One region of the Paenibacillus sp. B01 genome, then DNA from elsewhere that is predicted to be linked to it. Evidence: predicted binding sites of a transcription regulator. Region 1 holds the regulator's gene; each other region holds the start of a gene.
What was found. Region 1 encodes Rex, which represses fermentation and respiration genes when NADH is low (regulators of the CRP and FNR family bind a similar motif). Its sites were predicted from a motif close to TTGTGAAATATTTCACAA; they were not measured.

Region 1 (4,211 bases):
ACATACTTCTCGGCGGAGGCGACTTCCGTCAGCCCCGCCTGCTCCTTGGCCAAGCTCGCCGCCTGCGCCTCGCCTTGCCAGACCGGCTGCTGGATGCTCCGCAGCTCGGCATGGATCAGCGCCAGCAGCAGGATCAGCGCCAGCACGGCGATGACCGTCCAGCCCCGGCGGGTAAAGTACCAGCGAGGGCTGCGGCTGCGGGCCATCAGGCCCCGGCGAGCCTGCGGTAGCAGGCTTCGGCTTCAGCCAGGATCTTCTCCTCGTCGAGCAGCAGGCAGACGCCGCCCTGCACGACCTGGCGTCCGTCGACCCAGACGTCGCGCACGTCGCGTCCCGAAGCGGAATAGACGAGATGGGAGACGATGTCCGTGCGCGGGTAGAAATGCGGCTGGTCGGCGTCCAGCGAGATGAAGTCGGCCTTGAGTCCCGCCTTCAGCGCGCCGAGCTCCGGCTGCCGGATCGTCGCCGCGCCGCCGAGCGTCGCGAGCTGAAGCGCCTGCATCGCCGGCACGACGGTCGGGTCGCCGCTGACGCCCTTGTGGACGAGCGCGGCGAGCCGGATCTCGTCGAACAGGTCGAGATTGTTGTTGCTCGCCGCGCTGTCCGTGCCGAGCGAGACGGCGACGCCGGCCTTCAGCAGCTCCGGCACGCGGGCCACGCCGCTCGCGAGCTTCAGGTTGCTGGCCGGATTGTGAGAGACGGCGACGCCGCGCTCGGCGAGCAGCGCGATCTCCTCGTCCGTCAGATGCACCGCATGGGCGACGAAGCTCGGACGGGAGAACAGGCCGAGACGGTCGAGATGCGCCACCGGGCGCAGGCCGTACTCGCGCAAGTTCTGCTCGACCTCGGCGCGCGTCTCCGACATATGCGTATGCATCGGCAGGTCGAGATCATGCGCCGCCTGCACGAACGCTTCGATGAACGCCGGCGGGCATGTATACGGCGCATGCGGGCTCATCATCGTCGCGATGCGGCCGTCCGCCGCGCCGTTCCAGTCCTTGGCGAACTGGACCGCCTCCGCCAGCTTCTCGCGCTGTACCTCTTCCGGGCAAAGGCCGATCGCGCCGCGCATCAGCACGCCGCGCATGCCGGAGCGCTCCACGACCTGGGCGACCTGGTCCATCCGGTCGTACATGTCGACGAATGTCGTCGTGCCGCTTTTGAGCATCTCCAGCACGGCCAGCGAGGTGCCCCACTTTACGTCGACGTCCGTAAATTTCGCTTCCATCGGCCACATGTAGTCCTGCAGCCACGTCTGCAGCGCCTCGTCGTCCGAGAAGCCGCGCAGCAGCGACATCGCCGCGTGGCCATGCGTGTTGATCAGTCCCGGCATGTAGACGCGCCGGCTGCCGTCGATCCGCACGGAGATCGCGTCGGCCTCCTGCGGACGCTCTTCTCCGATATAGACGATGCGGTCGCCGTCGACGACCATATGGCCGCGCACGACCGGCTGGGCTTCGTCCATCGTCACGAACGTCCCGTTTTCAATCCACCATTTGCTCATGTTCATCCGTCCCGTCTTTATCCATATAGTAGGCCAAGCTCAGCAGCTGCGTCGTGAAGTCGGCGTAGTGGATCCGCACCTTGTCCGGAGCCTTGAGCACGACCGGCGCGAAGTTGAGGATGCCCGTCACGCCCGCCTCGATGAAGCGGTCGGCGACGTTTTGCGCCTCCGCGGCCGGCACCGTGATGATGCCGATCTGGATGCCGTCCTCCCGCACCTTGTCCCGCAGCCGCTCGATCGGCAGCACCTCGAGCCGGTTGATCCGCATGCCGATCTTGGCGGGGCTCGCGTCGAACACGGCCGTGATCTTCATGTTGTCCTTGAGGTAGCTGCTGTAGTTGCACAGCGCATGGCCGAGGTTGCCCGCTCCTGCGAGCGCGACCTTCATCGGCTGGTCGAGCTTCAGGATGCCGCGGATCTTCTCGATCAGATAGTTGACGTCGTACCCGACGCCTTTGCGTCCGAACTCCCCGAAGTAAGCCAGATCCTTGCGGATCTGGGCGGGATTGAGATCGAGCTTGCGCCCGAGCTCCTGGCTGCTGACGGTCTGCACGTCGCGCACATGCAGGTCGTTCAGCACCTGCAGATAGACCGGCAGCCGCCGCACGACCGCTTCGGATATCGGTTTGCCCTGCTTGCTCATGGCTGCTCGGCCCCCTTCGCTTCGTCCTGCAGCCATTCCCTCATGCGGGAAGTGAACTGCTCGGCATGCATCGTTTCAATTTTAGGCCCTGGCAGCGAATAGAGGAAGTGCTTTCCATAAAAGGTATCGATGACGCGCGTATCGTACAGCAGCACGATGCCTTTGTCGCGGGACGTGCGGATGAGCCGGCCGAAGCCTTGCTTGAAGCGGATGACCGCCTGCGGCACCGACAGCTTCATGAACGGATTGTGGCCCGCCTCCTGCAGCAGCTCCGCCTTGGCCTCCTGCAGCGGATGGTTCGGCGGCTGGAACGGCAGCCTCACGATCGCCAGGCAGACGAGCGCGTCGCCGGGAATGTCCACGCCTTCCCAGAAGCTGCTCGTGCCGAGCAGCACCGACGCCGGCTGCTGGCGGAACAGCCGCGTCAGCTTGCTGCGGTTGCTGCTGTCCACTCCCTGGCCGAGCACCTGGATGCCCGCTCCGGCTAGCGCTTCCTTGAGCGGCTCGTACACTTCCTTCAGCATCCGGTAGCTGGTGAACAGGACGAGCATCCGTCCGCCCGTCTCGACCGCCGCAGCGGCCAGCGAGCCGAGCAGCTTGTCCATGTAGGCCGGATCGGCAGCCGCTCCCTTTACCTTGGGAAAGTCGCGCGGGATCATGACGAGCGCCTGCGAGCGGTACTGGAACGGCGAAGGCAGCTGCACCGTGCGCGCCTGGCGCTCGTCGCCAAGCTTCAAGCCGAACTGCTCGGCGGCGTACTGGAACGTCTTCTGCACGGTCAGCGTCGCCGACGTGATGACGACGCTTTTTTTGCTGTCGAAAAAATGCTCCCTGATCTGCGAGCTCACGTCCGCCGGCACCGTATGGAGCTGCACGCTTTTGGTGCGCGCGCTCTGATAGGACTCGATCCAGTATACCATCTCCGGCTTGTCCGCCCGCACGAACACCTTGAGCTCGTCGCGGATGCGCCCGGCGTCCTTGACCGCTCCGGCAAGATCGGTGATCATGCCCTGCAGCGACAGGTCGTCCAGCTTGTCCTTCATGTCCGAGCTCATCTTGTCCAGCACCTTGACGACCTGGTTCATCTCCTTGAAGAACAGCGATTCCTCGAACTCGATCGCTTCCCAAGCTTTGGGGAGCGCGCCGGGCTTGAGCCGCAGGATCGTCTGTCCCGCCTCGGCCGCGCCGCCTCCAGCGCTCGGCGAAGCGAGCGCCTGCAGCAGCTCGAACAGCTTTTCCCACGTATCCTTGAGCGAGCCGAAGCGCGGGATGACCTCGTCGAGCTGCTCCGTCCATTTGGCGACCTCGTCGGCATCCTCGCCCTGGATCTGCATCCGCAGCTGGGGCAGCAGGCCGTTCCTCGAATCCTTGGCCAGCCGGTTCGCCAGGTTGAGGAAGCCGTAGAAACCGAGCTGCTGTCCCAGATGCTTGCCGGCCACCTCCTCGAGCTGATGGCCCTCGTCGATGACGAGGTATTCGTAGGACGGCAGCAGCCGGTGGTCAGCGCGGATGTCGGTGAACAGCAGCGAATGGTTCGTGATGACGATGTCGGCGAGGTTCGACTCCTGCTTGGCCCGGTGGTAGAAGCAGCGCTTGAACCACGGACAGGCGCGGTTCAGGCAGGAATCCGCATCGCTTGAGACCGTGTTCCAGAACTCCGCGCCGCGGTTGCCGAAGTTCAGCTCCTCCTGGTCGCCCGTCTCCGTCTCGCCGAGCCAGACGAGCATCTGCGAGGCGGTCTGCCGCTCCTCGCTGCCCGCCGCCAGCTCCAGCGTTTGCAGCCGCGTCTCGAACTTGCGCAGGCACATGTAGTTGCCCCGGCCCTTGAAGACGCTTGCGCGGAACTTGAACGGCAGCACGTCGCGCAGCAGCGGCAGGTCGCGTTGGCGCAGCTGCTCCTGCAGATTGATCGTGTGCGTGCTTATAACGATCTTGCGCTCGTTTTTGATTCCGAAATAGAGCGAAGGAATGAGATAGCCGAGCGATTTGCCCGTGCCGGTGCCGGCTTCGATCAGCAGATGCCGGCTGTTCTCGAAGGCGTCGTTCACTTCGCGGAACATCGTC
Region 2 (4,211 bases), 2.9 Mb from region 1:
GTGCTGCATACGGACATCGGCGACGGATCGACGGAATATCCGATCACCGAGGGCAACAAGTTCCTGCGCCAGTTCGTGCACGGCAGCCATCACGGCGCCGGCTACGCGATCGAGGAAGCGCTTGACGACTTCAACCGGCTCGTGCATCTGCCGGACAGCCCGCGCCAGTTTTTCAGCGACGTCATCAAAAACCCGCAGCATAAATACCATAGCCGCGCGATCCAGACGCTGCGCCGTCCGCTCGAGGGACAAGCCCGCCATATCGTGCAGAACCTCCGCAAGCAGCTGACCAAGGCGCGTAACGAGATCGACGTCATCTGCGTGTACGGCGGGGGCAGCGTGCTCATGAAGCCGATCCTGCAGCCGATGCTCCAGGAGCTGTGCGAGGAGCGCGAGATCAAGCTGCTCTACATTCCGGCCGAGCATGCGGTGACGATGAACGCCGAGGGCCTCGATGCCTTCGTGCGCGGCAAGATCTTCGAGGCGCTCAAGGCCAAGGGCCCGAAGCAGCCGGCCTGAGGCCGGCACAGAACGACAGCAGGCGAAGGCGCACAGGGGGTGAGGCCGGGTGAAGAAGATCAAGCAGCCCGGAGAGAATATCAGCCTGAAGACGAAGAAGAACGAGTCGCCCGAGGTGATGGACTGGATCAACGGCCAGTCGAACCTGATGGACTCGATCCGTTATCTGGTTGAAAATGAGATCCGCGCGAACGGCGTGCGGAATCTGCAATTGTTCATTCCGGCCGAGAGGGGCATCCTCGTGGCCGGAACGGCGGGCGGCGGCGCGGCCTATGCCGCCTCCGCAGGCTTGACGGCGCCGACGGAGCTTGCTGCCGCGGCCGGCGAAGCGTCGGCGGCCGCGGGCGAGGCGGCTGCGGCCGCTGAGGTTGAGATCGAGCAAAATCGCTACGCTGACGCTGAAGAAGAAGGCGAGGAAGGCGGCATCGCTGACGCCGCTAGTGCCGGCGGCATTGGCGAGGAAGGCGACGTCGCTGACGCCGCTAGTGCCGGCGTCGATCTTGAGGGAGACGATATCGACGATGACGATATCGACAGTTGGATGTAGCAGCCGCGCGGTTTTTGCGCATCCGGCTGTGCTCCGACCAGGAGCCGGCTTTGCCGGCTCGCCTATGGTTTTAGCGCATGGAACCGCTCGAGCGGTTCCATGCGCTTTTTTTACGCCTAATCCGACAAGGCCCGCATGATGTTGGATTTCGCCTCTGCCGCAATCGCTTCATTCCCGTCATCGACCGCTTGCATCAAGATCAGGATGGGGATGTATACCGCGATCAGCCGCGCCAGCAGCTTCGTTTCCTCGTCCGCTCCTCCGTACGTCTCGAAAAACGCGCCGCGAGCGCAAGGCGGCAAAAAGCTATAAGCAACGCTCAAATCGCAAGCCGGATGGCCTACGTTCAGATCGCCCCAATCAATGATGCCGGAAACGATCCCGTTCTCATTCACAAGCATATTTTTGAAATGAAGATCGCCATGCAGCAGCACATTCACCGACTCGACACGGTCCTTTTGCAGCCTGCCCATATACGCTTCGATCGCATCGGACTCCTCCGGCGACAAGTGTTCAACCACCTTCGATAGAAATCCCGTCATTTGCACTTTGCGCGACGCGATGTCCGTCAAGTTTCGATGATCTTGCCGAGCTCCGCCCTTCAGCGCCGCCTGCACGGGAAACTCATGCAATCTGCGCAAAAATTTCGCCAGCTTTTCTACCGATAAAGCCCGGCGTTCTTCCGTCAAGCCGATGGGGAAATCTCCTGGCACGTAGGCATAGCCAAGAAATGGCGCCGGGTATTCGTCACTTGCTTCGCCGTAAAACAACGGTTTCGGATAGGGGATGGTCATATAGGGCTCCAGCTTCGGCAGCAGCTTCCCTTCTATACGAATCGTGCCGATTGCAAATGTTCTTCTTGGAAACCGGAACACGTACTCATCCCCGATGAGAAAAACCGTATTGTCCCAGCCCCAGCCCAAACGCTTCACTTGCTTCGATGACAGCTGAGGAAATTGTCTGCCGATCAGCGTCCGCGCCTGCTCCTCGTCGATCTCCCACTCCGCATCCCATAAATTCGTTCCTCCCATGAATAGTCCGCCTCCTCGTTCCTTATGTTATTTAGATGTCTACATTCCCTAAAAGTTACGCATGACGGCCCGTTAGCTTAACAAGCGGCCCCGAGCCGTGTCCGCGCCGGCAACCGCCTCGCGCAAATCTGCCGCCCGCCGCGAAATGGCGCCATTTTTCCGGATGGCGTCTGCGGGGGCGCATAAAACGCTTGCGGCCTGTAAATTCTGTCGAGGGAATCCTCATTTTTCTTTTGCAGTTCCGTCGTTTAAGTTGTAAACTTACGTGTAGAAGTTCCGGGCCGTTTACGGGCCGACAACGCAAAGACCGGGAAAGCGACCGACCCTCGTCGTTCGCGGCCGGGTGCAGCAGGTCAGCGGGTACGGGCAAGATTTTGCGCCTTGTTTTGTGAAATTTGGTACAAAGCCGTCCCGGCCCGCGAGCCTGCCGATCCCGCAGCGAAGCGAATTGCCTCCCCGACCGGCCGTCCAGCGGCCGCATGGGGGCGGAACCGCATTTCCAGAGTAAAGGAGGAAGTATTTCCATGTCCGACAACCAAACCACTCCAGCGGTGGCGACGCAAGAGCCGGCCGCCGCGCAGCAGCGCGACATTCTTGACCAGCTCATGAAGCCGGAAGTGCAGCAGTCCCTTACGGTGCTCGTCGACAATCTTCCGAAGCTGGCCGAAATCGTGACCCTCATGACCAGCTCCTATGACGTGGCCAAGTCCCTCGCTACCGACAAGGTGCTGCTGAGCGACTTCGGCGGCGGCCTGGGCGAAATGGTCAAGCCGATCGTCGACAAGACGAAAACGGTCGCTCAAGCAGCGATCGAGGCAGGCGACCATGCGGCCAACGAGTCCAACACGGTCGGCCTGTTCGGCATGCTGCGCATGCTCAAGGATCCGAACGTGCAGCGCACGCTGCGCTTCACGCAGGCGTTCCTCGAAGCGCTCGGCGAAAAGGAAAAGCAGAAGAACTAGAACGAATCCCGTCCTCCCGCGCGGAGGCCGATAGAACGTGAACGGAGGATGAACATGGCCAAGCATATTCTTATCCTGGGCGGCGGCTACGGCGGACTTCTCGCTGCCACGACGGCGCGCAAGCATTTTACGCCGGAGCAAGCCCAGATTACGGTCGTCAACCGCATCAATGCGCATCAAATCATCACCGAGCTGCACCGTCTGGCCGTCGGCAACCTGTCCGAGGGCAACGTCGCGCTGCCGCTCGACAAGCTGCTGCGCGGCAAGGACATCGACCTGAAGATCGGCGAAGTGACCGAGATCAAGCCGGACGAGAAAACCGTCAAGCTCGGCACGGGCACGACGCTGTCGTATGACGCGCTCGTCATCGCCCTCGGCACCGAAACGGCCTTCTTCGGCATCCCGGGCCTGCAGGAGCACAGCTTCACTCTCAAGTCCGTCGCCGATGCCAACAAGCTGAAGGCGCATGTCGAGGCTTCCGTGGCGAAATACAAGCAGTCCGGCGACAAGGCCGACCTGACCTTTGTCGTCGGCGGCGGCGGCCTGACGGGCATCGAGCTCGTCGGCGAGTTCGCCGACATGCTGCCGGGCCTCGTGAAGCAGCACGGCATCAGCTACGATGACGTGTCCCTGTACTGCGTCGAAGCCGCTCCGACGATCCTCCCGGGCTTCCCGGCCGAGCTGGTCGAGCGCGCGACGACTTCTCTCGAGAAGCGCGGCGTCGTCTTCAAGACGGGCCTGCCGATCACCGAGATGAAAGGCAAGACCGTTTCCCTGAAGGACGGCAGCACGATCGAGTCGAGCACGGTCATCTGGACCGGCGGCGTGCAAGGCACCGCTGTCGTGGCGAACTCGGGCATCGAGGTCAACCGCGGCCGCGCGACGGTGACGGAAGGACTGCAGTCGACGTCCCACCCGGATGTCTTCATCGCCGGCGACAGCGCCGTCGTCATGGGTCCGGAAGGCCGTCCGTTCCCTCCGACGGCTCAGCTGGCCTGGCAGATGGGCGAGCTCATCGGCTACAACCTGCATGCCTACTTCAACGGCTATCCGCTCGATACGTTCCAGCCGGTATTTTCCGGTACGCTGGGCTCGCTCGGCCGCAAGGACGCGATCGGCACGATCGGCGGCAACCAGACTCGTTTGAAGGGC
Region 3 (4,211 bases), 3.1 Mb from region 1:
TCATGCTGTAGGCGGCGTCGAGGCTGCTGACCATGACCCGGGGGAACAGGCCGATAAAGACCGACGACACCATCACCGCGAGCGTCAGCCCCGTCATGCCGAACGCCCAGCCGTCGCGGCCGGCGCCGGCCAGCCGCCAGGCGAGCGCGAGCGCCGCCGCGCCGACGGCGCAGAGCGCGTAGAGGAGCGGCCCGCGGACGTCGAAGATGTCCGTCTCGAATGCGGTCGCGGCGACGAGGCCGGCGAGCGCCACGCCGGTCGGGAGCAGCAGCAGCCGGGCGCGCCGCCGCGCCCGCTCCTGCAGCTCGCCCGTGACGCGCAGCGCCGTGAACAGCAGGCCGTGCACATTGCACAGCAGCACGACGGCGATGCCGGCGAGCACCGTATAGCCGTTCACGATGTCGCCCAGCAGCGAGGCATGCATCTCCATGTCGGCATCGATCGGCAGGCCGCGGATGAAGCAGGCGAACACGACGGCCAGCAGGAACGGCGGCAGGAAGCTGCCGGTCAGAATCGCGGCGTCCCATGTCCTTTTCCAGCCCAGGCTCTGCGCCTTGCCGCGGAACTCGAACGCCACGCCGCGCAGGATGAGGCCGAGGAGAGCGAGCACGAACGGCACGTAGAAGCCGCTGAACAGCGTCGCGTACCAGTGCGGGAACGCCGCGAACATCGCGCCCGCTCCCGTCAGCAGCCATACCTCGTTGGCGTCCCAGAACGGGCCGATCGAGTTGATCATGACGCGCCGCTCGGATTCCGTGCGGGCGAGCAGCTGCGACTGCATGCCGACGCCGAAGTCGAACCCTTCGAGGAAGAAGAAGCCGACGAACAGGACGCCGATCAGGATGAACCACAGATCGCTAAGCGTGAGCATGAGGCGCCTCCTTTCCCGGGCGGCGCGGCGGCAGCGGCCCCGCATCCGCCTCTTCTTCCGCCGACGCGTAAGGCCCTTTCTGGATGACCTTCACGAACAGGTACACGAGCACGGCGGCCAGCGCCGCGTAAATGCCGTTGAATACGATCAGCGAGAACAGCACCTCGCCGGCGGTGACGCCGGGGCTCACGCTGTCCGCCGTCGTCATCAGGCCGAACACCGTCCACGGCTGGCGGCCGAACTCCGTCATGCACCAGCCGGCCGTATTGGCGATCGGCGGCAGCAGCAGGCCGGCGAAGCAGAGCCGCAGGAACCAGCGTCCCATGCCGGCGAGCTTTTGGCGCCAGATGAGCCACGAGGCGTACAGGCCGATGAAGATCATCGCCATGCCGGCGGCGACCATGATGCGGAAGCTCCAGAACGTCGTGCGCACCGGCGGGATGTAGTCGCCCGGGCCGTACTGCTGCTCGTACTCGGCCTGCAGCTCGTTCATCCCTTTCACCTCGCCGCTGAAGCGGCTGTAGGAGAGGAAGCTGAGCAGATACGGAATCTGCAGCTCATGCTTGCTCACCTTGTTCTCGGGATCGATGCTGGCGACGACCGTCCACGCGGCCGGATCGCCGCTCTCGCCCCACAGCCCTTCGGCGGCGGCCATCTTCATCGGCTGCGTGTGTACGAGGTACTGGGCCTGCCAGTGGCCGGCGAAGGCGACGAGGATCGAGGAGCTGACGGCGACGAGCGCGGCGATCTTGAACGACCGGAGGAAAAAGTCCGTGTCCTGCCGCCGCAGCAGCTTCCAGGCGCTGATTCCGAGCACGAGGAACGCCCCGGTGGCGAACGCGCCGAATACCGTATGCGGGAACTCGACGAGCGCCTGGCCGTTCGTGACGAGCGCCCAGAAGTCGTTCATCTCCGCCCGCCCGTTCGTGATCGCGAAGCCGACCGGATGCTGCATGAACGAGTTCGCCGTGAGGATCCAGAAGGCGGACATCGTCGTGCCGAGCGCGACCATCCAAATGGACAGCAGATGGATCTTCTTGGACACTTTATCCCAGCCGAAGATCCAGATGCCGATGAACGTCGACTCCAGGAAAAACGCCAGCAGCGCCTCCACCGCGAGCGGCGCGCCGAACACGTCCCCGACGAAGCGCGAGTAGTCCGACCAGTTCATGCCGAACTGGAATTCCTGCAGGATGCCCGTCACGACGCCGATCGCGAAGTTGATCAGGAACAGCTTGCCCCAGAACTGGGCCATGCGCTTGTACGTCTCGTCTCCCCGGCGCACGTAGAGAGTCTCCATGATCGCGAGCAGCAGCGCGAGCCCGATGCTGACCGGCACGAAGAAAAAGTGAAAAATCGTCGTCGACGCGAACTGAAGCCGCGACAGCTCGACCACATCCATGCTTTCCCCTTCTTTCGACCTAAATGGGTGAGGCTTCTAGCTGGGTCTATTGTGCCAGCAATCGCACGCCGGGGTTGTGATGGAAATCACAAGGCCGACGCAAGGCGTGCGGCATATCAGCCGAGCCTCTCCACATATGGCTATGAAGATTGGGATTAAAGGAACAGGAAAGGCGGGTGAAAGAGTGCCAGGTCTTGATTCTATTCTCGTGTTCGTCGCCAATTCAGGCGAGGACACCGTGTCGGTCATCAGTACGGCCAGCAAGACGGAGATTGCCCGAATACCGGTCGGAAGCGCTCCCCAATACCCTGCAGCGGCCCGCATCATCAACCGGGTCTACGTCACCAATCAAGGCAGCAGCACTGTCTCGGTCATCAACGGCGAGGGCTTGTTCGTGGAGGCGACGATACCGGTCGGCGTGCAGCCGAACGGCATCGCCGTCTCGCCGGACAACTCGCTTGTCTATGTCGTGAACGAGGGCAGCTCCGACCTGTCCGTCATCAACACGGGGACGAACTCCGTCATCGCCACGATCCCCCTCCCCGGCGTCGGCACGCCGCTCAAAGTGGCGGTCGCGAGCAACGGCGAGCGCGCCTATGTGACGAGCTCCACCGGTCTGGTCACCGTCATCGACACCGTCGCGCTGGCCGCGATCGCCACGATCGACGTCGGCCCGCCGGCCGGCGCCGGCATCGTCGTCGATCCCGGCAGCAGCCTGGTCTACGCCATCAACGAAACCGGCATTGCCGTCATCGCCGCGCTTACCAACACGGTCATCGACGTCATCGCGGTCAGTCCCAATCTTCAGAACCTCGCCTTGACGCCCGACGGCTCCAAGCTGTATGCGACCGACGCGGACGGCAACGTGTTCGTCATCGTGCCCGGCAGCGGCTCCGTGCTGCCCGTCCCGACCAATCCGCTCGCCCAAGGCATCACGATCACGACGCTGCGCGAGGCTTATGTCGCCATTACGAGCACGGACAGCGTCATCGTCATCGACACGGCTACGGACCAGCTGATCGCCGAGATTCCTGTCGGCCTCGTGCCGATCGGCGTCGACCGCCTCGAAGTGTTCGGCGATACGGGCGCCGTGGAAATCTACAAGACGGACGAGAGCGGCAATCCGCTTGAAGGCGTCGGGATTACCGTCGTCAGCCTCAATCCGCCTGGCATCGAGCTTACGGGCGTAACCGACAGCTACGGCCGGGTGTTGTTCGGAGGGCTGCCGCTCGGCGAATACGAGGTGGTCGAGGTCACGCCTCCGCCCGGCTACATTCCGGAGCCGCTGCCGCTCTATTTCACGATCCAATTTTCCGGCGAGACCGTCTTCCTGCAGCTGACGAACTTCCGCAGCCTCGTCAACGTCTTCCTGCGGAAGTACGATATCGAGACGGGAGCAGGCCTCGAGGGAGCGGTGTTCCTGTTCCAGGGCCCTTCCTACGTGCAGGTCGTCACCGGTGAGAACGGAGTCGTCGCCTTCCAGCTGCTGCCCGGCAGTTACTTTGTCCAGGAAATCGCCGCTCCTCCCGGCTATGAGCCGGTCCCTCCGTTTACGATCGACATCGAGTTCGGCGAGTACATCGACATCCCGAACATCCGCTCCACCTCGCCGGCCATCCTGGTCACCAAATCGACAGGCGGCATCACGTCCGTCAATCCGGGCGATCTCGTCACCTATACGATCGAGGTCATCAACACCGGCGATACGATCCTGCACAACATCGTCGTGGATGACCCGACGCTCGGTTATGTCGAGTTCATCGACGAGCTCGGCATCGGGGAAAGCGTGCTGCTGCAAGTGCCGTTCGAGATTCCGGAGGATGCCCCCGCCGGCCCGTTCTTCAACAGGGTGACCGCGATCAGCGACGAAGCCGGCGACGACGCGGAGGCGGTCGTCGAGGTGAACGCCCTTCCCGGGATCGAGGTGATCAAGAGCGC
Region 4 (4,211 bases), 2.5 Mb from region 1:
GTCAGCAGATTGGCAAATTCGAAATCTTCGCGCTTCGTCATCTCCGTCGTGAAAAACGGCAGCTGCCGCTTCAGCTCGCCCAGTCCTTTGGCGAGACTGTCCGCGCTGCGGCGCAGGCCGATATAGCGGACCATCACCTTCTGCAGCTTGAGCCGCTTCTCGACGACGGCCTGCCGCGACACGGCGTCATGGCCCGCGCGCTCCTCGCGCACGCGAACCTCGCCCTCCAGCGGAGGCAGCTCGTGGATGCGGTGGATGATGCGGCGGCCGAACACGATCGCCTCGGACAGCGAGTTGCTGGCCAGCCGGTTCGCGCCGTGCACGCCGGTCGAAGACACCTCGCCGCAGGCGAACAGGCGGCGGATGTTCGTTTCCCCGTTCAGATCGGTGCGTACGCCGCCCATCGTATAATGCGCGGCCGGAGCGACCGGGATCCAGTCCGTCGTCAGGTCGAGCCCGTACTGCAGGCAGGTCTCGTAGATCGTCGGGAAGCGGTGGCGCACCATCTCCTCGGATTCATGCGTGACGTCGAGATAGACAAATGTCGCGCCGGTCTGCTCCAGCTCGCTGACGATCGCGTTGGCGACGACGTCGCGCGGCGCGAGCTCCAGCTGCGGGTGGTACCGCTCCATGAAGCGCTCTCCGTGGATGTTGCGCAGCACCGCTCCCTCGCCGCGCACCGCCTCGGAGATGAGGAAGCGCGGCGCGCCCGGATAACAGAGCGTCGTCGGGTGGAACTGGATGAACTCCATGTCCCGGATGTAGGCGCCGGCCCGGTAGGCCATCGCCACGCCGTCGCCGGTCGCCACCTCGGGATTGGTCGTATAGCGGTACATCTGCCCGGTGCCGCCGGTGCAAAGGATCGTCGCCTTGCCGCGCACGAACACCCGGCTTCCGTCCGGCTTCTGCACGAGCGCGCCGCAGCATTCGCCGTCCCGCGTGATGAGGTCGATCGCGAAATGGTCGTCCCATACCTCGATGTCCTCGTTCGCCAGCGCGCGCTCGGACAGCGCGCGCACGATCTCGTAGCCGGTCGCGTCGCCGTTGGCGTGCAGGATGCGGCGCTGGCTGTGCGCGCCTTCCTTGGTCAGGGCGAACTCGCCGTTCTCGCGGTCGAACTGCGTGCCCATGTTGATGAGCGTGCGGATGCCCTTCGGCCCTTCATGGACGAGCACCCCGACGGCGTCCTCGTCGCATAGCCCGGCTCCGGCGACGAGCGTATCCTGAAGATGGAACTCCGGCTTGTCCTCGTCGGAGATGACGGCCGCGATGCCGCCCTGGGCGTAGCGGGTATTGCTGTCGAGGAGCGATTTTTTGGTGATCATGAGCACCGAGCCGCGCTCGCTCGCCCGCAGGGCGGTGAAAAGGCCGGCGATGCCGGCCCCGATGACGATGACGTCCTTCTCGACGACAGGCAGGGCGTCCAGGTCGAGCTCCACCAGATATCTAGGAATCATAGGTCGGTTCTCCTCCGAACATGGGAGTAGCGCATGGCTACTTGACCAGCAGCATGCGCTCCAGGGACAGACGGGCTTTGTCGGCAACCTGCGGCGGCACGTAGATCTGCGGAGACATGTTCTCCAGGCAGCGCACGAGCTTCTTCAGGTTGTTGACCTTCATGTTCGGGCAGACGAGATACTTCGTGGCGAAATGGAACGTCTTGTCCGGGCTGTCCAGGCGAAGCTGGTAGCCGGTGCCGTCCTCGGTGCCGACGATGAATTCCTTGTTCGGCGATTCCTTGCAGTATTTGATGATCGCAGTCGTGCTGCCGACAAAATCTCCGAGCGCGACGACTTCCGGACGGCATTCGGGATGGACGACAAACTCCGCGTTCGGATATTTGGCCTTCATCTCCTCGACGTCCTTGACGGTCAGCATGTCATGCGTATTGCAGTAGCCTTCCCAGATGATCATCTTTTTGTCCGTCTTCTGCTGGACGTAGTGGCCGAGGTTTTTGTCCGGCACCCAGATGATCTCGTCGCCTTCGACCGAGTTGACGACCTTGACGGCGTTCGCCGACGTGCAGCAGATGTCGGTCTCCGCCTTGATTTCGGCCGAGGAGTTGATGTACGTGACGACCTTGGCGTTCGGATGCTGGGCCTTCAGCTTGCGGAGCCCGTCGACGTTGACCATGTCGGCCATCGGGCAGCCGGCGCGCTCGTCGGGAATGATGACCGTCTTGTTCGGAGCGAGAATCTTGGCGCTCTCCCCCATGAAGTGCACGCCGCAGAATACGATCGTGTCCGCATCCGTCTCAGCGGCCTTTTGGGCGAGCAAAAAGGAATCTCCCCGGAAATCGGCCACTTCCTGAATTTCGTCCCGCTGGTAATAGTGGGCGAGAATGATCGCGTTGCGCTCCTTCTTGAGCTGCAGCAGCCTCTCCCGCAATTCCCGGTTTTGCTCTGCCTTGCGTTCCAGAGCCAGTGCTTCCACGGCGCTTCCTCTCCTTCGGTCCATCGAGTCGCCAGCCGCTTGTCATGCCGAGCCGACCCGTATAGTATGCGGCATTCGTCCCCGTCTCAATAGGGAACGGAAGCCGTTTCAAGCAAGTGAAATGATTCACATGTTACAAAGAAGTGACGAATCAGTACACCTAATTTACACTTCGCCGGGTACACTGTCAACCGACGGTTCAAGCGATTTCAAGACCATTTCCCAGGAAATTGAAACGGAAAGAAAAAAGCTCCCCGCAAGTGCGGGAAGCCGGGGAAAAGCCTGCTTCACTGGCTCTCCCGCAAGTGCGGGAAGCTGGGGAAAATCAGCGCTTGCTGGGATCGTAAGGCTCGCCGACTGCGGCCGGAGCCCGGCTCTTGCCTGCGGCGATCGCCAGCACGAGCAAAGTCAGCACGTACGGAAGCATGTACAGGAACTCGTTCGGAATCGACTTCGACCAGTCGAACAGGCCCGCCTGGAAGCGGAGCGCTTGCGTGAACCCGAAGAACAGCGCCGCTGCGGCCGCGCCGATCGGATGCCAGCGGCCGAAGATGACCGCCGCGATCGCGATGAAGCCTTGGCCGCTGATCGTCGTGTGCGAGAAGTCGTACGTCGTCGTCAGCGAGATCGTCGCGCCGCCGAGGCCGGAGAGCGCGCCGCTCAGCAGGACGCCGATGTAGCGGTACTTGGTGACGCTGATGCCGACCGTGTCGGCCGCGCCCGGATGCTCGCCGACCGAGCGCAGGCGCAGGCCGAAGCGCGTGCGGTAAAGCGCGTACCAGCTGACGAAAACGAGCAGGTAGCACAGGTACGTCGTCGGGTACGCCTTGAACAGCGCGTCGCCGATCAGCGGGATGTCCGACAGGAACGGCACGTTGTACTTGGTGAACGCGATGCCGGACAGGTTCTCCGTCTGGCCCGAACCATTGAACAAGCTCTTGACGAGGTAAACCGTCAGGCCGAGCGCCAGGATGTTGATGACGACGCCGATGATGACCTGATTGGCCTTGAACGTGATCGTCGCGACCGCATGCAGCAGCGAGAACGCCGCTCCGAGCACGATCGACATCAGCACGCCGAACCAGGCCGACGCGCCGCCGAGGCCCCACTCATGGCCGTAATAGGTGAAGACGGCGGAGCTGAAGGCGCCGATGATCATGAGGCCCTCGAGGCCGATGTTGACGACGCCCGAGCGCTCCGAGAAGATGCCGCCGAGCGCGACCAGAATGAGAGCGGTCGAGAAGACCAGCGTCGTATTGAGCAGAAGACCGATTGTATCCATCTAGGCCGCCTCCTTCCTTTCTTCGCGCCGTTTGCGGAAGAACGGCTTGAGGAACCATTTGACGATGCCGTGGCTGGCGACGAAGAAGATGACCGCCCCGATGACGATGCGGATGATCTCGTTCGGCACGTCGGCCTCGAAGCTCATGCCGGTGGAGCCGTAGCTGAGGAAGCCGAACAGCAAGCCGCCAAAGATGATTCCGAACGGATTGTTGCCGCCGAGCAGCGAGACGGCGATGCCGTCGAAGCCGTAGCCCGGCAAGGCGTTCATGACCGCCATCGACTTGAACACGCCGAGCGATTCGAACGCGCCGCCCAGGCCGGCGAGCGCGCCGGAGATCATCATCGCCTTGACGATGCTGCCCTTGACGTTGATGCCGGCATAGTGGGCCGCGTCCGGATTGAAGCCGGAGGCGCGCAGCTCATAGCCTTGGCGGGTGCGCCACAGGATATAGTAGAAGACGAACGCGCACAGCACCGCGACCAGCGTGCCCCAA

Region 2: the regulator Rex is predicted to act here: its motif matches at 2,484-2,501, upstream of GE073_RS23555 (DUF1641 domain-containing protein).
Region 3: the regulator Rex is predicted to act here: its motif matches at 2,348-2,365, upstream of GE073_RS24515 (cytochrome ubiquinol oxidase subunit I).
Region 4: the regulator Rex is predicted to act here: its motif matches at 2,548-2,565, upstream of nadA (quinolinate synthase NadA).

What each region holds. Positions count from the first base shown of each region.
Region 1 covers NZ_CP045802.1:2,644,647-2,648,857, reverse strand. The annotation lists gene GE073_RS11485 (cell wall elongation regulator TseB-like domain-containing protein) at 1-206, opposite strand, end outside; gene GE073_RS11480 (amidohydrolase) at 206-1,510, opposite strand; gene GE073_RS11475 (redox-sensing transcriptional repressor Rex) at 1,485-2,147, opposite strand; gene dinG (ATP-dependent DNA helicase DinG) at 2,144-4,211, opposite strand, start outside.
Region 2 covers NZ_CP045802.1:5,503,544-5,507,754, reverse strand. The annotation lists gene GE073_RS23570 (ParM/StbA family protein) at 1-519, shown strand, start outside; gene GE073_RS25670 (hypothetical protein) at 569-1,066, shown strand; gene GE073_RS23560 (phosphotransferase) at 1,183-2,097, opposite strand; gene GE073_RS23555 (DUF1641 domain-containing protein) at 2,622-3,059, shown strand; gene GE073_RS23550 (NAD(P)/FAD-dependent oxidoreductase) at 3,114-4,211, shown strand, end outside.
Region 3 covers NZ_CP045802.1:5,742,273-5,746,483, forward strand. The annotation lists gene cydB (cytochrome d ubiquinol oxidase subunit II) at 1-871, opposite strand, end outside; gene GE073_RS24515 (cytochrome ubiquinol oxidase subunit I) at 858-2,273, opposite strand; gene GE073_RS24520 (DUF7507 domain-containing protein) at 2,458-4,211, shown strand, end outside.
Region 4 covers NZ_CP045802.1:102,598-106,808, reverse strand. The annotation lists gene nadB (L-aspartate oxidase) at 1-1,457, opposite strand, end outside; gene nadA (quinolinate synthase NadA) at 1,495-2,433, opposite strand; gene GE073_RS00440 (ABC transporter permease) at 2,759-3,715, opposite strand; gene GE073_RS00435 (ABC transporter permease) at 3,716-4,211, opposite strand, start outside.